DNA from 2 places in the Stenotrophomonas sp. genome. Region 1 is predicted to be linked to the other one. Evidence: riboswitches for the same ligand, from Rfam matches in the RefSeq annotation. Region 1 holds a riboswitch; the other holds the start of a gene.
What was found. Region 1 has a riboswitch for cobalamin ahead of AC5JLE_RS07610 (epoxyqueuosine reductase QueH). Riboswitches for the same ligand answer to the same signal wherever they lie in the genome.
Positions count from the first base shown of each region.

Region 2: another riboswitch for cobalamin. It lies ahead of btuB (TonB-dependent vitamin B12 receptor); the one in region 1 lies ahead of AC5JLE_RS07610 (epoxyqueuosine reductase QueH).

Region 1 covers NZ_JCACKF010000018.1:12-7,856, forward strand. Annotated here, with positions in the region: gene pncA (bifunctional nicotinamidase/pyrazinamidase) at 85-711, opposite strand; gene AC5JLE_RS07610 (epoxyqueuosine reductase QueH) at 767-1,453, opposite strand; cobalamin riboswitch at 1,615-1,844, opposite strand; gene AC5JLE_RS07615 (nicotinate phosphoribosyltransferase) at 1,978-3,387, opposite strand; gene AC5JLE_RS07620 (bifunctional nicotinamide-nucleotide adenylyltransferase/Nudix hydroxylase) at 3,452-4,501, opposite strand; gene AC5JLE_RS07625 (patatin-like phospholipase family protein) at 4,695-6,587, shown strand; gene AC5JLE_RS07630 (helix-turn-helix domain-containing protein) at 6,720-7,845, opposite strand, start outside.
Region 2 covers NZ_JCACKF010000031.1:26,322-34,166, forward strand. Annotated here, with positions in the region: gene btuB (TonB-dependent vitamin B12 receptor) at 1-1,708, opposite strand, end outside; cobalamin riboswitch at 1,824-2,046, opposite strand; gene AC5JLE_RS12260 (histidine phosphatase family protein) at 2,189-2,767, shown strand; gene AC5JLE_RS12265 (TfoX/Sxy family protein) at 2,858-3,220, opposite strand; gene AC5JLE_RS12270 (GAF domain-containing protein) at 3,217-3,699, opposite strand; gene bioD (dethiobiotin synthase) at 3,768-4,451, shown strand; gene AC5JLE_RS12280 (aminotransferase-like domain-containing protein) at 4,527-5,975, opposite strand; gene msrA (peptide-methionine (S)-S-oxide reductase MsrA) at 6,218-6,955, opposite strand; gene AC5JLE_RS12290 (cytochrome c biogenesis protein DipZ) at 6,970-7,845, opposite strand, start outside.

The DNA.
Region 1 (7,845 bases):
ATTTTATCCGTTAGTGCCGGCCGTGGGCCGGCAACTGCAGGGATCCAGGCGTTGCCGGCCAGCGGCCGGCACTACCGTCGTGGGTCAGGCGGTCGCGATTCCCGCCTTGCCCAGCGCATCGCGCACCATCGCGTCGTTGGCTTCGGTCACCGGCCGGGTCAGGTCCCACAGGAACTTCACCCGGAAGCCGGACTTCACCGCATCCTGCGCGCTCCACAGCACGCAGTAGTCGCGGGCCAGGCCGCACACGTGCACTTCGCGGATGCGGCGCTCGTGCAGCCAGCCGGCCAGGCCGGTGGCCGGGCGCTCGCCATCTGGGCCATGGTTCTCGCGGAAGGCGCTGTACGAATCCACCTGTTGGCGCGTGCCCTTGCGCAGGATCAGGTCGGCCACGGTCCAGTCCACGCCCGGGTGCAGCGCGGCACCGGCGCTGCCCTGCACGCAGTGGTCCGGCCACAGCGTCTGCGGCTGCGCGTGCAGCAGGATGGTCTCGAAGGGGCGTTGGCCGGGGTGCTGGCTGGCGAACGAGGCATGGTCGGCCGGGTGCCAGTCCTGGGTCGCCACCACGGTGCGGTAGCGGCGCTGCGCCAACAGATCGGCGATCGGTGCCACCAGCGCATCGCCCTGGTCGCAGGCCAAGGCGCCACCGGGCATGAAGTCCGGCTGCAGGTCGATCACCAGCAGGGCGACATCGGCGGGCAGGGCGGTCATGGCAGGTCCGCTACAACAGAAGGGGCGACCAGCGTGGCCGCCCCATGCCTGCACGTCAATCGCCCTGTGGCGTCCCAGCGTCCTGCCCGTAGTACAGCAGGCCGATCCTGATCCGCTCGCGGCCATTCTCGCGGCGATGGCGGTTGGCATCGCGAAGCGAGTACACGCAGCCGCAGTATTCCTGCTGGTAGAACTGCTCGCGCTTGCTGATCTCGATCATGCGGCTGGCGCCGCCGCCCTTGCGCCAGTTGTAGTCCCAGTACTGCAGGCCTTCATAGCGCGACGCCGCACGGATCCCGCAGTCGTTGATCTGCGCCATGTTCTTCCAGCGCGAGATGCCCAGCGACGAACTGATGGTGTCGTAGCCGTGCTCGTGCGCATACAGCGCGGTGCGCTCGAAACGCATGTCGAAGCACATCGTGCAGCGGATACCGCGTTCGGGTTCGTTTTCCATGCCCCGCGCACGGCTGAACCAGTTGTCGGTGTCGTAGTCGCAGTCGATGAAAGGAATGCCGTGCTGCTCGGCGAAGCGGATGTTCTCCTGCTTGCGCAGCTCGTATTCCTTCACCGGGTGGATGTTGGGGTTGTAGAAGAAGATCGCGTAGTCGATCCCGGAGGCGGTGATCGCCTCCATCACTTCGCCGGAACAGGGCGCGCAGCACGAATGCAGCAGCAGGCGCTTGCCGTCGGCGGGCAGGGTCAGGGTGGGGCGTTGGAGCTCGGTCATCGTCAGGTACCGCATGGACCGCCGGCAACGGCGGTGGCCCATGCATCAGCGCGTGGGTGAACGGGTCTGGCCGGATACCGTGAACAGGACGCGCGCGGCCACACCGCCTGCACGCGCAGGACGACGACGGCCCCGGCAACCTCCCCGCGGAGATTCCAGGTCGAGTCAGGGGACGGTCGTGTCCCCCGGCCGGGGCCGGTATTCGGGCTGATGGACACGGGCCGCAGCCCACCTACTACCCGCCGCTTCCCAGGCGCGAGCCCAGTGCTGTTGGCAGGATTCGTTTCCATTCACCGCTGCGGGGCAGCTCCGGAATGGACGCGCGAGGCGCCTTCACCGGATTCCCGTTTAAATCCCTCCCCGCGCCGCAGCGATGGGAGGGATACCTTCGGCGTGTGCAAGGTGGACCTGTTGGTGGCGCCGGTCAAGAGCGCAGGGGTCAGAACCCGCTACGCTGCAACGGGATCCGACCCCAGCGGAAGGAAGGGGTCGGATCCCGCTGCCACGCAGCGGGCTCTGACCCCGGTCGGGATGCACCTTCAATGCCCCACGGCCGCCCGCGTGCGGATGTCGTCCAGCCGCTGGTCGTGCAGCAGGCGGCCGTTCTCCCACACGGTCACCATTGCGTCCTCGAAGCCGTCCGGCAGGGTGTCGTCGCCGTTGGCCGGCAGTGGCACCGTATGCAGGCTGCCATCGTCCAGGCGGCGCAGCAGGCGCATGCGGCCACGCTTGCTGGCCTTGCCGGCGTCGGTGACCGGATCCTTGTAGACGTCGATCCACTCACCCTCGACCCGCGCCGCCGAGCACTTCAGTGCGAACTTCTGCGTATCGCGGTCCAGCCGCTGCAGCAGCGCACCGCCCATGCCGAAGGCTACGTTGTCGGCGGCGTAGCCGTCGTCGGTGATGCGTTGCAGGATGGTGCGGATGGTATCCGGGTTGATGCCATCGCCCTGGATCACCCGCACGTGGTTGAGCACGCGGTAGCCCTTGCCGTTGAGGGTGTGGCCGAACGCTTCATCCAGCCGGCGCAGGCTTTCGGCAACCACCTCCACCGGGTCGCCCGAGTCGGGGCGGATGACCAGGGTGGCGCCCGAGGCGATCACGTCATCGCGCAGGGTGGTACCCCAGTGCTCGCTGATGGCGCGGTAGATGTCATAGCTGTCCGATACCACCGCCACGATCGCACCGGGCGTGCCGAACTGGCGCAGCATGTTGCGGTAGGCGTCCACCTCGCGCTCGCGGCCCCAGCTGGTGATGGTGCTGTGCTCGGCGGCGGGAATCGAATAGCCGGCCATCGGCGCGTGATAGTGCGCGCGCGCCAGGCACAGCGCCGATACGGTATCGGTGCCGAGGAAGTTGACCAGGTGTGCGGCACCGCCCAGCGCGGCCGATTCCAGGCTCGATACACCGCGCGCGCCGAAGTCGTGCAGCTTGAACGGTAGCTGCCCCTGCGGGTCGTCGCTGGTCTGCTGCAGGAACGCGGCGATGGTCTGCCGTGCGTGCCAGCTGATGGTGGCCACGGTGACCGGATACCACACGCGCAGCAGCAGCGTTTCCAGGTACGACGGCACCCAGAACGCGGCCGGATCGGTCGACTCGATGGTCATCAGTGCCTGGTGGGTGGGCACCACGCTGCCCTCGGGAACGGCGCGGATGCGCACCGGCAGGTGGCCGCCAAGCCGGTCGACGATATCGCGCCAGCCGGCCTCGTTGAACGGTTCGCCATGCGCGGCGAATACCGCCGCAGCGTCGTCGATGTCGGCGTGGGTGACCGGTCGTGCCAGCGCGTCCTTGAGGATCGCCTGCAGGCCGAAGAACACCGTGCGATCGTGCAGGCCGCCACGTGATTCGACGTAGAAGAACGTGGCATCGGTACCCGGCGGGTACTGCAGCCAATGGCTGGCCTTGTAGCTGTCGGTGTTGAGGAGAAGATTATCGAGGTAGTGCATGACGGAAGCTCCTTCGCGTCGGGTGGCACCGGCGGTCTATCCGCCAGTGGGAAAGCCGGGCCGGTCAGCCGCGGCCGAGGAAGTACTCCAGGATGTGCAGGTGGTCTTCGAACAGCTGAGGGCCCATGTCCAGTGCTTCACTCACCGGTATCCAGCGTGCCTTGTCGGCATCGTCGCCACCGCGCACCGGCGGCAGCTCGCCGGCCGGAAACTCGAAGTGGAAACCGTGGGTGATGGTGCGGCCACGCTGGCTGCGGTCCGGGTGGTCGAACACCTGCTGGCCCTTCAGCGACCCCTTCAACACCGGCAACGGAATCTTCAGGCGGGTTTCCTCGCGCAGTTCGCGCAGGCAGCTGTCGAGCAGGCTCTGTTCCTGGCCGACGAAGCCGCCGGGCAATGCCCACAGCCCCTTGCCGGGTTCCGAGCGGCGACGCACCAGCAGCACGTGGCCCGAATGCACCACCACCGCATCGGTGGTGACGAAGGTGGGCGCGTAGGGCGCATCCTTCCAGGCGGCCTTGTACTGTTCGATGAAGCGGTACTCGGCCACCAGCTGGCCATACGCAGGCGCACTCTTGCGGAACGCTTCGAGCATGTCGTACACCGGCGCCGGCACATTGCCACGCAGCATCAGCAGCGCGCCGTGGAAGTCGACGTCGCCGGCCTCGAACAGGTAGCGCCGCAGCTCGGTGGCCGACAGGGTGGCGGTGTGCTGCACGTCCACCAGCGGCCACTGCGGGAACTCGCGCAGGTAGTAGCTGGACGCATCCTTGTCCATGCCGATCAGGCCTACCCTGGCATCGGCGGCGGCACCGTCGTTGCGCAGGGCGTCAGCCACCTGGCGCTGCACGTTGGCGATCCACTGTGCTTCGTTGTACAGGTGGTCACGCAGCGGGCGGATCAGCAGACGGTCGGTGTGGCCGTCGAGGGCCGCCTGGATCATCACGGCGCGTTCGGCCACGGTCCAGGGATTGCGCAGGCTGCGGGGGGTATCGGCAGAGCCGACCAGGAAGATCAGCTTGCGGGCCCGGCTCAGGGCCAGGCGGGCAACGGCGGCGTGGCCGTTGTGGAAGGGCTCGAATCGCCCGATGAAGACGAGATAGTCGAATTCCATGAGAATCCCTCATGTCGTTGTGGCAGCCGCGGGTCTGTCCCTTGGCTTGCTGCAGATGCTACGCCGATGGCGGGGCGGGTCAAGCCTGCAGCCGTGCTTTCTGCTGAACGGCGCATTGCGTGCGCGGACTGCGCCGTTGTTCTCAGGCCCTGAGAAGCCCCTGCGCCATACTGCAACCCACGCGGCGGACGGCATGCTCGGGGGCAAGACAGTGGCGGACAAGTACTGCGATCTGGTCATGAAAGGCGGCATCACCAGCGGCATCGTGTACCCCAATGCGGTACTGGCGCTGGCCCGCGAGTATCGCTTCAAGAGCATCGGCGGCACTTCAGCCGGCGCCATTGCGGCAGCGGTGGCGGCTGCAGCGGCCTGTGGCGATCGCCGCCAGCAGGCCGGCGAGCAGCTGCCCGGCGATGCAGGCTATGGCGGGCTGTCGGCGGTGTCGGCACAGCTGTCCCGGCGCGGCTTCATCTACAGCCTGTTCCAGCCGGCGCGCGGCGCGCGCGCGGCCTATCGGCTGCTGGTGGTGCTGACCGGCAATGCCCGCCTGCCGCACAAACTGCTGTGCCTGGCCGTTGCGGTATTCGAGATCGCGCCGCTGGAAGTGCTGGTGTCGCTGGCGCTGCTGCTCGGCCTGGGCTGGTGGGGCGGTGGCTGGAGCGGCGTGGCCGCCACGCTGCTGCCATCACTGCTGTGCGCCTACGGTGCGGGTGTGGCTGGTGCCGCGCTGCGGGTCGCGCGGGTGGCGCGTCGCAACCTGCTGGGCCTGTGCAGCGGCCTCAGCCGCGATCCACGCAGGCCGGCGCTGACCGAGTGGTTGCATGAATGCCTGCAGCAGCTGTCGGGCAAGCCGCTGGATGCACCGTTGACCTTCGCCGACCTGCACGATGCGCCGCGCTACGCCGGTGAGCCGGACAGCCCGCATGCGATCAGCCTGCAGATGATCACCACCTGCATCTCGCACAATGAGCCGCGCACGCTGCCGCTGGGCGGTGCGCAGTTCTGGTTCCTGCGCGAGGAGTTCGAGCAGCTGTTCCCCGCCGGCGTGGTGCAGTGGCTGGTGAGCCAGGCCGGCCCGCCGCTGGAGGTGGACGGGCGGCAGTACTACCACCTGCCACAGGGCCCGAAGCTGCCGGTGCTGGTGGCCACGCGCATGAGCCTGAGCTTCCCGCTGCTGATCAGCGCGGTGCCGCTGCATGAACCCTCACGCCGCGAACGACGCTGCGAACCGACCGCCCCCGCAGCCGACCAGGAGCACAACGTTGCCGACAGCATGGAAGGGCTGACCAGTGCCGGGCAGACCTGCGGCCCGGTGATCACCGCCTTCCGCATCTGCTGGTTCTCCGATGGCGGCATCAGCAGCAACTTCCCGATCCATCTGTTCGACGCCGCGCTGCCGCGCTGGCCGACCTTCGCCATCAACCTGGTCTATCCACAGCACGCCGAAGCGGTGAGCCAGGGCAGCGGTGGCCGCCAGGCGCTGGAACATGCGGTGTTCCTGCCCACCGAAAACCGCCACGGCTGGCAACGGCATTACCAGTCCATCGCCACGCCACTGGCCGCAGCCGAGCTGGGTCGTTTCCTGTTCGCGGTGGTGGCGACCATGCAGAACTGGCGCGACCTGCTGCAGGCGCGCGCACCGGGCTACCGCGACCGCATCGTGCACGTCAGCCTGCAGGGCGACGAAGGCGGCATGAACCTGGACATGCCGCAGGAGGTACTCTCCCGCATCGCCGACAAGGGCAGCCTGGCCGGTGCGCGCTTCTGTTCGTTCTCGTTCGAGAACCACTACTGGATCCGCTGGCGCAACCTGGCCTCGGCCTACCAGCGCTACACGCTGGAAGTGGCGCGCACCGATGATCCGGCGCAGCAGGTGCTGGCCTACCGCGCGGCGTACGCGATGGTCGCCAGCGGTCAGCCGACGCCACCGTCGTACAAGCTGGGCTCGGAAGACAAACGGCTGGCCTCGCAGCAGTTGTGGGGCTTGATGGTCGAGCAGGGCCGCACCTGGGAGGACCTCGGCCCCGACCTCACCGACGGCGCACCGCGTCCGCTGCCGCAGATGAAGGTGACCCCGATCTACTGACCCGATCCTGCGGTCGAATCGGGGTCAGATCCGTTTCCGCAGGAAAACGGATCTGACCCCGCAGTGGTTGCTGCTCTTGCCGGCCAGCGGCCGGCGCTACCACGGGTGCAGGGCGCAGCCCTGCAGAACCCCCTACCGCCCCGGCAACTGCGCGAACGCGCGCTGCATGCAGTCCTCGCGCGGGCATACCCGGCACCCCGGGCCGATCGATACCGAATTGCCCGGGCTCTGCACATCCAGCCCCAGTGAATACACCAGGCGTTCGGCATGCTGCAGGTCGCAGCCCAGCGCCACCGCGAAGGTCTTGCGCGGTTGGCCATGGCCGACCGGGCCACTGCTGACCTGCCGCGCCAGCCAGAAATGACGGCGGCCATCGGGCATGCGCGCGGTCTGGGTGAGGATGCGCCCGGGTTGGTTGAACGCCTCGTAGACGATCCACAGCGGGCACGATCCACCCACCTGCGAGAAGTGGAAATCGGTGGCCGAATGGCGCTTTGAGACGTTGCCCGCCCGATCCACGCGGATGAAGAAGAACGGCAGGCCGGGCGCGCTGCGCCGTGCCAGCGTGCTCAGCCGGTGGCAGACCGCTTCGAAGCCGACGCCGAACTGGTGCGCCAGCAGTTCGATGTCGTAGCTGCTGGTTTCGGCTGCACGCAGGAAGCGCATGTACGGCATCACCAGCGCACCGGCGAAATAGTTGGAGAGACCGATCCGCGCCTGCGCGATGCGTGCCTCATCGGTGAACCCGGCGCGCGCCACCACCGCATCGATCTGCGGCAGGTAGCCGTGCAGGGCCAGCTCGGCCGCCATCTGGAACGCCTGCTGTCCGGGCTCCAGGTAATCGGGCAGCCACAGCCGCCGCGCACCGGCATCGTAGTGCCGCTTTTCGCGCCCGGCCTGCAGTGCGGCCACTTCCACCAGCACGCCATGGCGGTCGGCCAGCAGCTGGCGCAGCCGCGGTGCCACATGCCCGGGCGACAGCCCCCACTCGGCGAACAGGCGTTCGGCCAGTTCGTCCAGTTCGGGAATGTGGTTGTGCATGCGGTTGAAGAACTCGCGCACCTGGTCGCCGGCCGGCAGGGTGCTGCCGGCGCCGGGCTCGCCCAGCTGGAACTCCAGTGCGGCCGCGTGCTCGCGCAGCGCCAGGTGACGACGGTGCAGGTCCAACAGCGCGCGGCTGACCTGCGGCAGGTTGCCGGCCAGGGCGCGCAGTTCGGTCGCGCTGACCTCGGCCAGGCCCAGGTCGCGCAGGGTTTCG
Region 2 (7,845 bases), on a different contig from region 1:
CGGCGCGCAGGTCCAGCGTGCCGTAGCCACCGACCTTCACCGCGTTGGCGGCATCGTCATAGCGCTTGCCCGCACCCTGCACGGTCAGGCCGGCGCGGAAATCGCCGAAGCGGCGGTCGACGTCCAGGCGCGCGGTCTGCTGTGCACGGCGCGGCAGCCAGTTGTCGAACTGGGTGCTGCCATGGGTGCGGTTGCGCGGGTCGGTGTAGCTCAGCTGCGCGTTGAGGTCGAAGCCGGCCAGCAGCACGCCACCGGTCAGTTCGGCGCCACGGATGCGCGCCTTCTCCACCTGCTGCATTTTCATCGTGGACGCATCGTAGGTGATCAGGTCATCGATGCGGGTCTCGTACACGTCCAGGCCCCAATGCCAGCCCTGGCCCTGCTGCGAAACACCGAGGTTGGCGCTCTTGGACTTCTCCGGCTTCAACGTCGGCACGCCGCTCCACGGGTCGTACAGGTCGCTGAAGGTCGGTGCCTTGAAGGCGGTGCCGTAGCTGGCATTGACGCGCAGGCCGTGGTCCAGCTGCATTGCCCAGCCGAGACTGCCGGTGGCGTGGTTGCCGAACTGCTGGTTGTCGTCGTTGCGCGCGCTGGCCTGCAGCTGGTGGCGGCCGAAGCGGCCCTGGTACTGCACGAATACACCGGTGTTGCGGCGGCTGTCGACAAGGTAGCCCGCGCTGCTGCCATCCAGGTTGTCTTCGCTCCAGTCCACGCCGGTGCTCAGCAGCTGGCTTCCGGTCAAGGTGAAGTCACCCTGCAGCGAGGCGCTGTCGCGGTGGGTCTGCGCGCTGCCGCGTGCGCCGAAGTCGCCGAAGTTGTCCGACTCGTTGTCGCTGCGGCCGACGTTGGCGGTGAAGGCCAGGCGCCCGGACGGGGTGTAGCGCACCTTGCCGGCCAGCACCTGCTGGCGGATTTCCGAGTAGTTGTAATAGCCGTCGTAGTGGTTCCTGCCGTCGGCGCGCAGCGCACTGCCTTCCACATTCCACTGGTCGTTGAAGGTGTAGCCGCCACGCAGGCTCTTGGACAGGTTGCGGTAGCCGTCGCGGTCGGGTTCGTCGGCGAAGCAGCCGGTGAACAGCGTCGCCGAGCCACGGCAGGCATCGACGCCATCGGAATGCTGGTAGGCGATGTCGGCGCCGAACCAGCCGCGTTCGGTGCCACCTCCGATGCCGCCGCTGGCTTCGCGCAGGCCGTTGCTGCCACCACCGAGCTGGAAGTGCGGAGCAAAATCGCCCTGGTTGCGGCGGGTGAAGATCTGGATCACGCCACCGATGGCGTCGGCGCCGTACAGGCTGGACTGCGGGCCGCGCACGATTTCCACGCGTTCGATCTGCGCCAGCGGCAGGTCCTGGTACATGGCCAGGCCGAGGTCGGCACTGTTGATGCGCACGCCATCGACCAGCACCACGGTGTGGCCCGAGTTGGTGCCGCGCAGGAACAGCGAGCTCTGCTTGCCGAGCCCGCCGGCATTGGTCAGGTTGATGCCGGCGCGGCCGCGCAGCAGTTCCTGCAACGAGGTGGCCTGACTGGATTCGATCTGCGCGCGGTCGATCACCTGGGCTGGTGCGATGCTGTCCTGCAGGGCGATCGGGGTGCGGGTGGCGGTGACCAGGATCTGGTCGAGCGCGGTGGTGTCATCGGCGGCCTGGGCCAGCGCGGGCAGGGCGGCCAGCACGGCCAGGGACAGCATTCGGGACTGCAGCTTCATGGGGGACTCCAGGTGCCACGCACGCCCGCGTGGCGAAGGGGAGGAGCCGCGAAGGCAGGCATGCGCCGACGCCGCAGCGCAGGCTGCGGTCATCCAGCGCCATGCCCACCGCACCGCGACCTGAGGCTTCCGGGCCGGTCTCCGGGCTTGCCGCCGGGTGGCGCGAGGCCACCGTCCAGGCGCCTTCCCATGCCTGCGGCACAGTGGCGTTGTTGCCTGGAACTGACGTGCTTACCGTTGCGGGGGCAGCGCCGGCCTGGCGTGGATTCACGCGTCACCGGCTTCCCGTTTCAACCTGCCGGCCATGGCCGCAGGTCACCTGGAAGTGCGCGCAGTCTACGGCATCGCAGGCGGCCCGTAGCGTCGAGCGTACCCGACTGCCTTTGCTGTGCCCTTAGAATGGTCCCTCGATCCCGTGGTGCCGTTGCCGATGTCCGCCCGTTTTCCGCTGTTCCCGCGTTGCCTGTACAGGACGCACGCATGATCCTCGACCTGGTCCGCCATGCCGGCAACGGTCGCGATGAGTTCCTCGATGGCCGCAGCGATCCACCGCAGCTGGCCCGCCTGCCGCAGGAACTGGTCGACGCCTACGCTGCGCAGCCCTGGGAACGGGTGATCAGTTCGCCGCGGCTGCGCTCGCTGCACACGGCGATGGCCCTGGCCACCCCGCGCGGGCTGGACGTGGAAGCGGAGGAGGAATGGGAAGAGCTGGATTTCGGCGATTGGGACGGGCAGTCGCTGTTCGACCTGCCGGAGGATGCACTGGCGGCCTTCCATGCCGATCCGCATGCATTCCCACCGCCCAACGGTGAAAGCTGGGGCCACTTCGAGCGGCGTATCGCGCGCGCGCTGGATCGACTGCTCGATGATGACGACCCGGTGCCGACGCTGGTGGTCAGCCATGGCGGCCCGCTGCGCATGGTGCTGTCGCAGGTCTGCGGCCTGCCGATGTCGCTGTGCTGGGCACTGCGCATCGACCACGGCACGCGCCTGCGGGTACGGCTGGAACGTGGCGAAGCCGGGCTGGCAGGCGAGCTGCTGGAACTGCAGCAGCCGTAACCCATCGGTAGTGCCGGCCGCTGGCCGGCAGTCTCGGGAACGCTGCGAAGATCATGCAGTTGCCGGCCAGCGGCCGGCACTACCAGGCCGTCAATCCTCGTCCGCATCCTCGGTCACGCTGTCTTCCGCGTCATCGTCGGCATCGAAGCGCTGCTCATGCACCGGACCCGACGCCGGGCCGGCCGCCTTCAGCGGATGCGCGGCGATGCGTGCTTCGTAATCCTGCACCAGCGCCTCACGCTGCGGCTCGCTCAGTTCCTGCCAGTGGCAGTCCAGCAGCGCGCCTTCCAGCGAGTACAGCAGGTTCAGGCTGGGCTTGAAGCCGGCGCGCTTGACCTTGACGAAGGCGCCGACTGCGCCGGTCGCAACCAGGTCCTCGCGGCTGCGCAGGCCGACCTGGCGCAGCCACGCTGCACTCTTGGGGCCGATGTTGCGCAGCTTCGGCGCGCTCATCCCAGCGCCTCGACGAACACGCGGGCGATGGCTTCCAGGCCGGCCTGGTCATCGGCATCGAAGCGGCCGATCTTGGGGCTGTCGATGTCGAACACGCCGATCAGTTCATCGCCGCGCAGCAGCGGCACCACCAGTTCCGAACGCGAGGCCGAATCGCAGGCGATATGGCCGGGGAAGGCATCGACGTCGTCCACGCGCTGGGTCACGCGCTGGCTGGCGGCGGCACCGCACACGCCCTTGTCCAGCGGGATGCGCACGCAGGCCGGCAGGCCCTGGAACGGGCCGACCACCAGTTCCTTGCCGTCGTACAGGTAGAAACCCACCCAGTTCAGGTCGGGCAGGGCGTGGTAGACCAGTGCGGAGAGGTTGGCCGCGTTGGCGATGCGGTCGGACTCGGCGTAGACCAGGCCACGGGCCTGTTCCAGCAGCTGGGCGTATTGTTCCGGCTTGCTGCCGGTAAGCGAGGCATTGGCGAACATGCCCGCAGTCTAGCAAGCGCGCCGGGCCGACGATAATGCACGCTCTGTTGCCCTGTTGGAGCCCATCGATGCCGTTGCCCGCTACGCTGCCGCCCGCCCTGTTCATTACCGGCACCGATACGGAGATCGGCAAGACCGCGGCCAGCACCGCGCTGCTGCATGCGCTGCGCCGGCGTGGCCTGCGCGCGGTGGGCATGAAACCGGTGGCCAGCGGCAGCGAAGACCTGGGGCAGGGCCTGCGCAACGAAGACGCGCTGGCGCTGCAGGCAGCCAGCTGGCCGGTGCCGGACTATGCCGATCTGAACCCGTATGCGCTGCGGCAGCCGCTGGCACCGGAGCTGGCCGCTGCCGAGGACGGCGTGCAGGTGGAACTGGCGCCGATCGTCGCTGCGTTCGCGCGACTGCGCGCACAGGCCGACATCGTGGTGGTGGAAGGCGTCGGTGGGTGGCTGGCGCCGGTCTCGGCCACGCTGGACCAGCTGGACCTGGTGCGAGCACTGCAGTTGCCGGTGCTGCTGGTGGTGGGCATGCGGCTGGGCTGCGTCAACCATGCGCGGCTGACTGCGCAGTCGCTGCAGGCCAGCGGCGTGCAGTGCCTGGGCTGGATCGGCAACCACATCGACCCTGCGATGCAGCGCCAGGATGAGAACATCGCCACGTTGCAGCAGCGCCTGCCGATGCCGTGCTGGGGACGGCTGCCGCATCTGCCGGGTGCGGATGGCGAAGCGCTGAGCGCGCACCTGCTCGAGTGATCCTGGGTAGTGCCGACCGCTGGCCGGCAACCGCATCCACCCGGTGATCCCGATGTTGCCGGCCAGCGGCCGGCACTACCGTGCTGCGGCCGCCAGCTCCCGCGCGATCGCGCCCAGTCGTTCCACCGCGCCGATGAAGCGCGCATCCAGGGTCTGGCAGCACGACAGCCGCAGGCAGTGGCGGTATCGCGCGCCACGTGAATAGACCTGGCCGGGCATGAACACGATGTCCTCCTGCAGCGCTCGCTCGAACAGCTCGCGCGTATCCACGCCCGGCAGTTCCAGCCACAGCAGGAATCCGCCCTGCGGTTCGGTGGCGCGGGTGCCGGCTGGGAAGTGCTCGGCCACCAGCTGGCGCAGCCGTCCCACCTGTTCGCGGTACAGCCGGCGCATGCGATGCAGGTGGTGCTCGTAGCTGCCCGCTTCCAGATACGCCGCGACCGCGTCACCGAGCAGCTGCGGCTCGCCGCCGGTGGACTGGAATTTCAGCAGCGCGATGCGCTCGGCGAAGCGGCCGCCATCCAGCCAGCCGATGCGGTAATCCGGCGCCAGTGTCTTGGAGAAACCTCCGACCACCATCACCCAGCCGTCGCGATCGAAGGCCTTCAGCAGGGGCGCCGGCGGTTCGCAGAACTGCAGCTCGGCGTACACCGCGTCCTCGATCAGCGGCAGCTGCCGTGCGTTGACCAGCTCGGCCAGGCGCTGCTTGGCGGCGGTCGGCATGGTGCAGCCGAGCGGGTTGTGCACGGTCGGCATCACCACCAGTGCGGCCAGCGGTGTGTGCTGCAGCAGCGCGTCCAGCGCGTCCACATCCAGTCCGTGCTGCGGATGGGTGGGCAGCTCGATGGCCTGCAGGCCGAGGTTGGCCAGCAACGGATACAGGTTGAAGTAGGACGGTGCCTCGATGCCGACCGCATCACCGGGCTGGGTGACCGCGCGCAGCGCCAGCTGCAGGCCCTCCATCGCACCATGGGTCAGCAGCAGGCGTTCGCTGTGGGTGTGCAGCCCCATGCGCGGGCCACGCCGCACGATCTGCGCCAGCAGCCGTGGCGAGCCGTTGGGGCGCGCGTAGGTCTCCACCGTCTGCTGGCCGTGGCGCAGCACCTGTGCGGTATGCCGGGCCAGCTGCGCGCCCGGATAGAACTGGCGCCCGCGCGGACCGGCAAAGGCCAGGTCGATCACACCGGGGCGGCGCTGTGCTTCCAGCACGCGGGCCATCAGCACCTGCTGCAGTGGTGCGGTGGGTGCGGACGGGGTATCACGCAGCGAACGCTCTGGCACCGACAAGCGCGGCGCCACCTCGAAGCCGGCTTTGGGCCGCGGAATGACCAGGCCGGCGTCCTCCAGCTGGCGATAGGCGGCAATCACCGTGTTCAGGCTGAGCCTGCGCTGCAGGGCCATCTGCCGCAGCGAAGGCAGGCGGCTGCCAACCGGAAGGCGTCCGCCGTGGATGGCCTCGGCCAGCTCATCGGACAGCCGTTGGTAGCGGGGTGGGATCATCGCGCTCTGGTCATCTGTATCCATCGAATTTCCCACCATCTGGTGCTGTACCCATGATGATGGCGAGCCTAGCATGTCGTTGTCGGCCGGGCCTGATCGGGGCACGGCCGATACTTCCCAAACGCACGGCTGGATGGCCGTGCGTCTTTTTCTGTGTGTAGAGCCGAGCCCATGCTCGGCTGCACTCCCGCCAACAGCAGCCGAGCGTGGGCTCGGCTCTACAGAGAGCACCGCCGAGCGTCGGTCAGCCCAAGGGGGAATGCCGGCTACCGCATCGGCACCAGCACCGCCTCGCGCCGGTACAGCGCCGGGAACTGCCTGCCCAGCGCGGCCAGCTTCGGTGCGTCGTAGTAGCGGATGTAGGCCGCCTGCGGGTAGTTGGTCATGTAGTTCTGGTGGTAGCTCTCGGCCGGGTAGAAGCGTTGGCCGCTGACCAGCTGGGTGACGATCGGCGCGCGGTAGCTGCCGGCCTGGCCGAGCTGGGCGATGTAGGCGCGGCTGGCAGCCTGCTGGCGTGCGTCGTCACTGAAGATCGCCGAGCGGTATTGGCTGCCGTGGTCCGGCCCCTGCCGATTGAGCTGGGTCGGGTCGTGCACCACCGAGAAGAACACCTGCATCAGCTGCCCGTAGCTGACCTGGCGCGGGTCGTAGTCGATCTTCACTGCTTCGGCATGGCCGGTCTGGCCACCGCTGACGCGCTCATAACGCGCATTGGCCGCACTGCCACCGATGTAGCCGGACACGGCATTGCTCACGCCCTTGACGTGCTGGAACACGCCCTGCACACCCCAGAAGCAACCACCGGCGAACACCACGCTGGCGTGGCTGGCGTCATCGCGGAACGCCGCATCGCCGGTGGGGGCCGGCAGTGCCTGGATCTGCGCGCTGGCCTCGACCGGCGCCGCAATCGCGCCGTGGTCAACCAGCAGCACACCGGCAATCAAGGCCGTGGCCACCAGGCCGGCCACACCGGCGGCGATGCCCTGTTCAAAGGAGAGTTTCATCATGTCCTCCCGGTTCAACCGAAGGTGAAGGCATAGGCCTGCACGCCCGCATCGAGGAACTCGATCTCGAAGCGATGCGGACCGACTGCGCCGCGCTGGCGCACCAGCTGGTACAGGCGGTGCTCGTCGACCACGCCACTGCCATCGGCACCAACATCACTGCCGGCATCGGCGGCGGGCAGCGCTTTGCCGTCCAGCCAGACGCGGAAGCGCACCGGCCTGCCGTCCTCGCTCGGTGCCAGCACCAGGTGCAGGTCGCGCGCATGGAACTGGAAGGCGATGCGGCCGCCGGCCTGCTGCAGCTGTGCGGCCTCATCGGTGACGGTCCAGCGCCCGGACAGCCCCCACTGGTTCAACGCCAGGGTGGCCGGCAGCGTGTAGTCGAACGCGGCGTCGCTGCGCTGCCCGCCGGGCGAGGCGAACTGCTCGGCGCGGGCGTGGCCCAGGTAGGTTTCCGGCGAACGCAGGTTGCCCATGTCGGCCTGCACGGCCACGCCCTTCAGGCCGGCGGCAGCGGGATCGGCCGGTGGCGGCAGATTGGTCTGCCCGGCTTCGGTCAGCAGGCGACGGATCATCTGTTCCGAGCGCGCATAGTTGCCCTCGCCGAACTGGTGGCCGCGGATATTGCCCTGCGCGTCGACGAAGTACTGCGCCGGCCAGTAGCGGTTGTTGAAGGCGCGCCAGATCGTGTACTGGTTGTCCAGCGCCACCGGGTACTCGACCTTCAGCTGCTGCACCGCTTTCATCACGTTGCGTGGGTCACGCTCGAAGGCGAACTCCGGCGTGTGCACGCCGACCACCACCAGGCCGTGGTCGCGGTAGCGTCGCTCCCATTCGTGCACGAACGGCATCGCGCGCAGGCAGTTGATGCAGGAATAGGTCCAGAAATC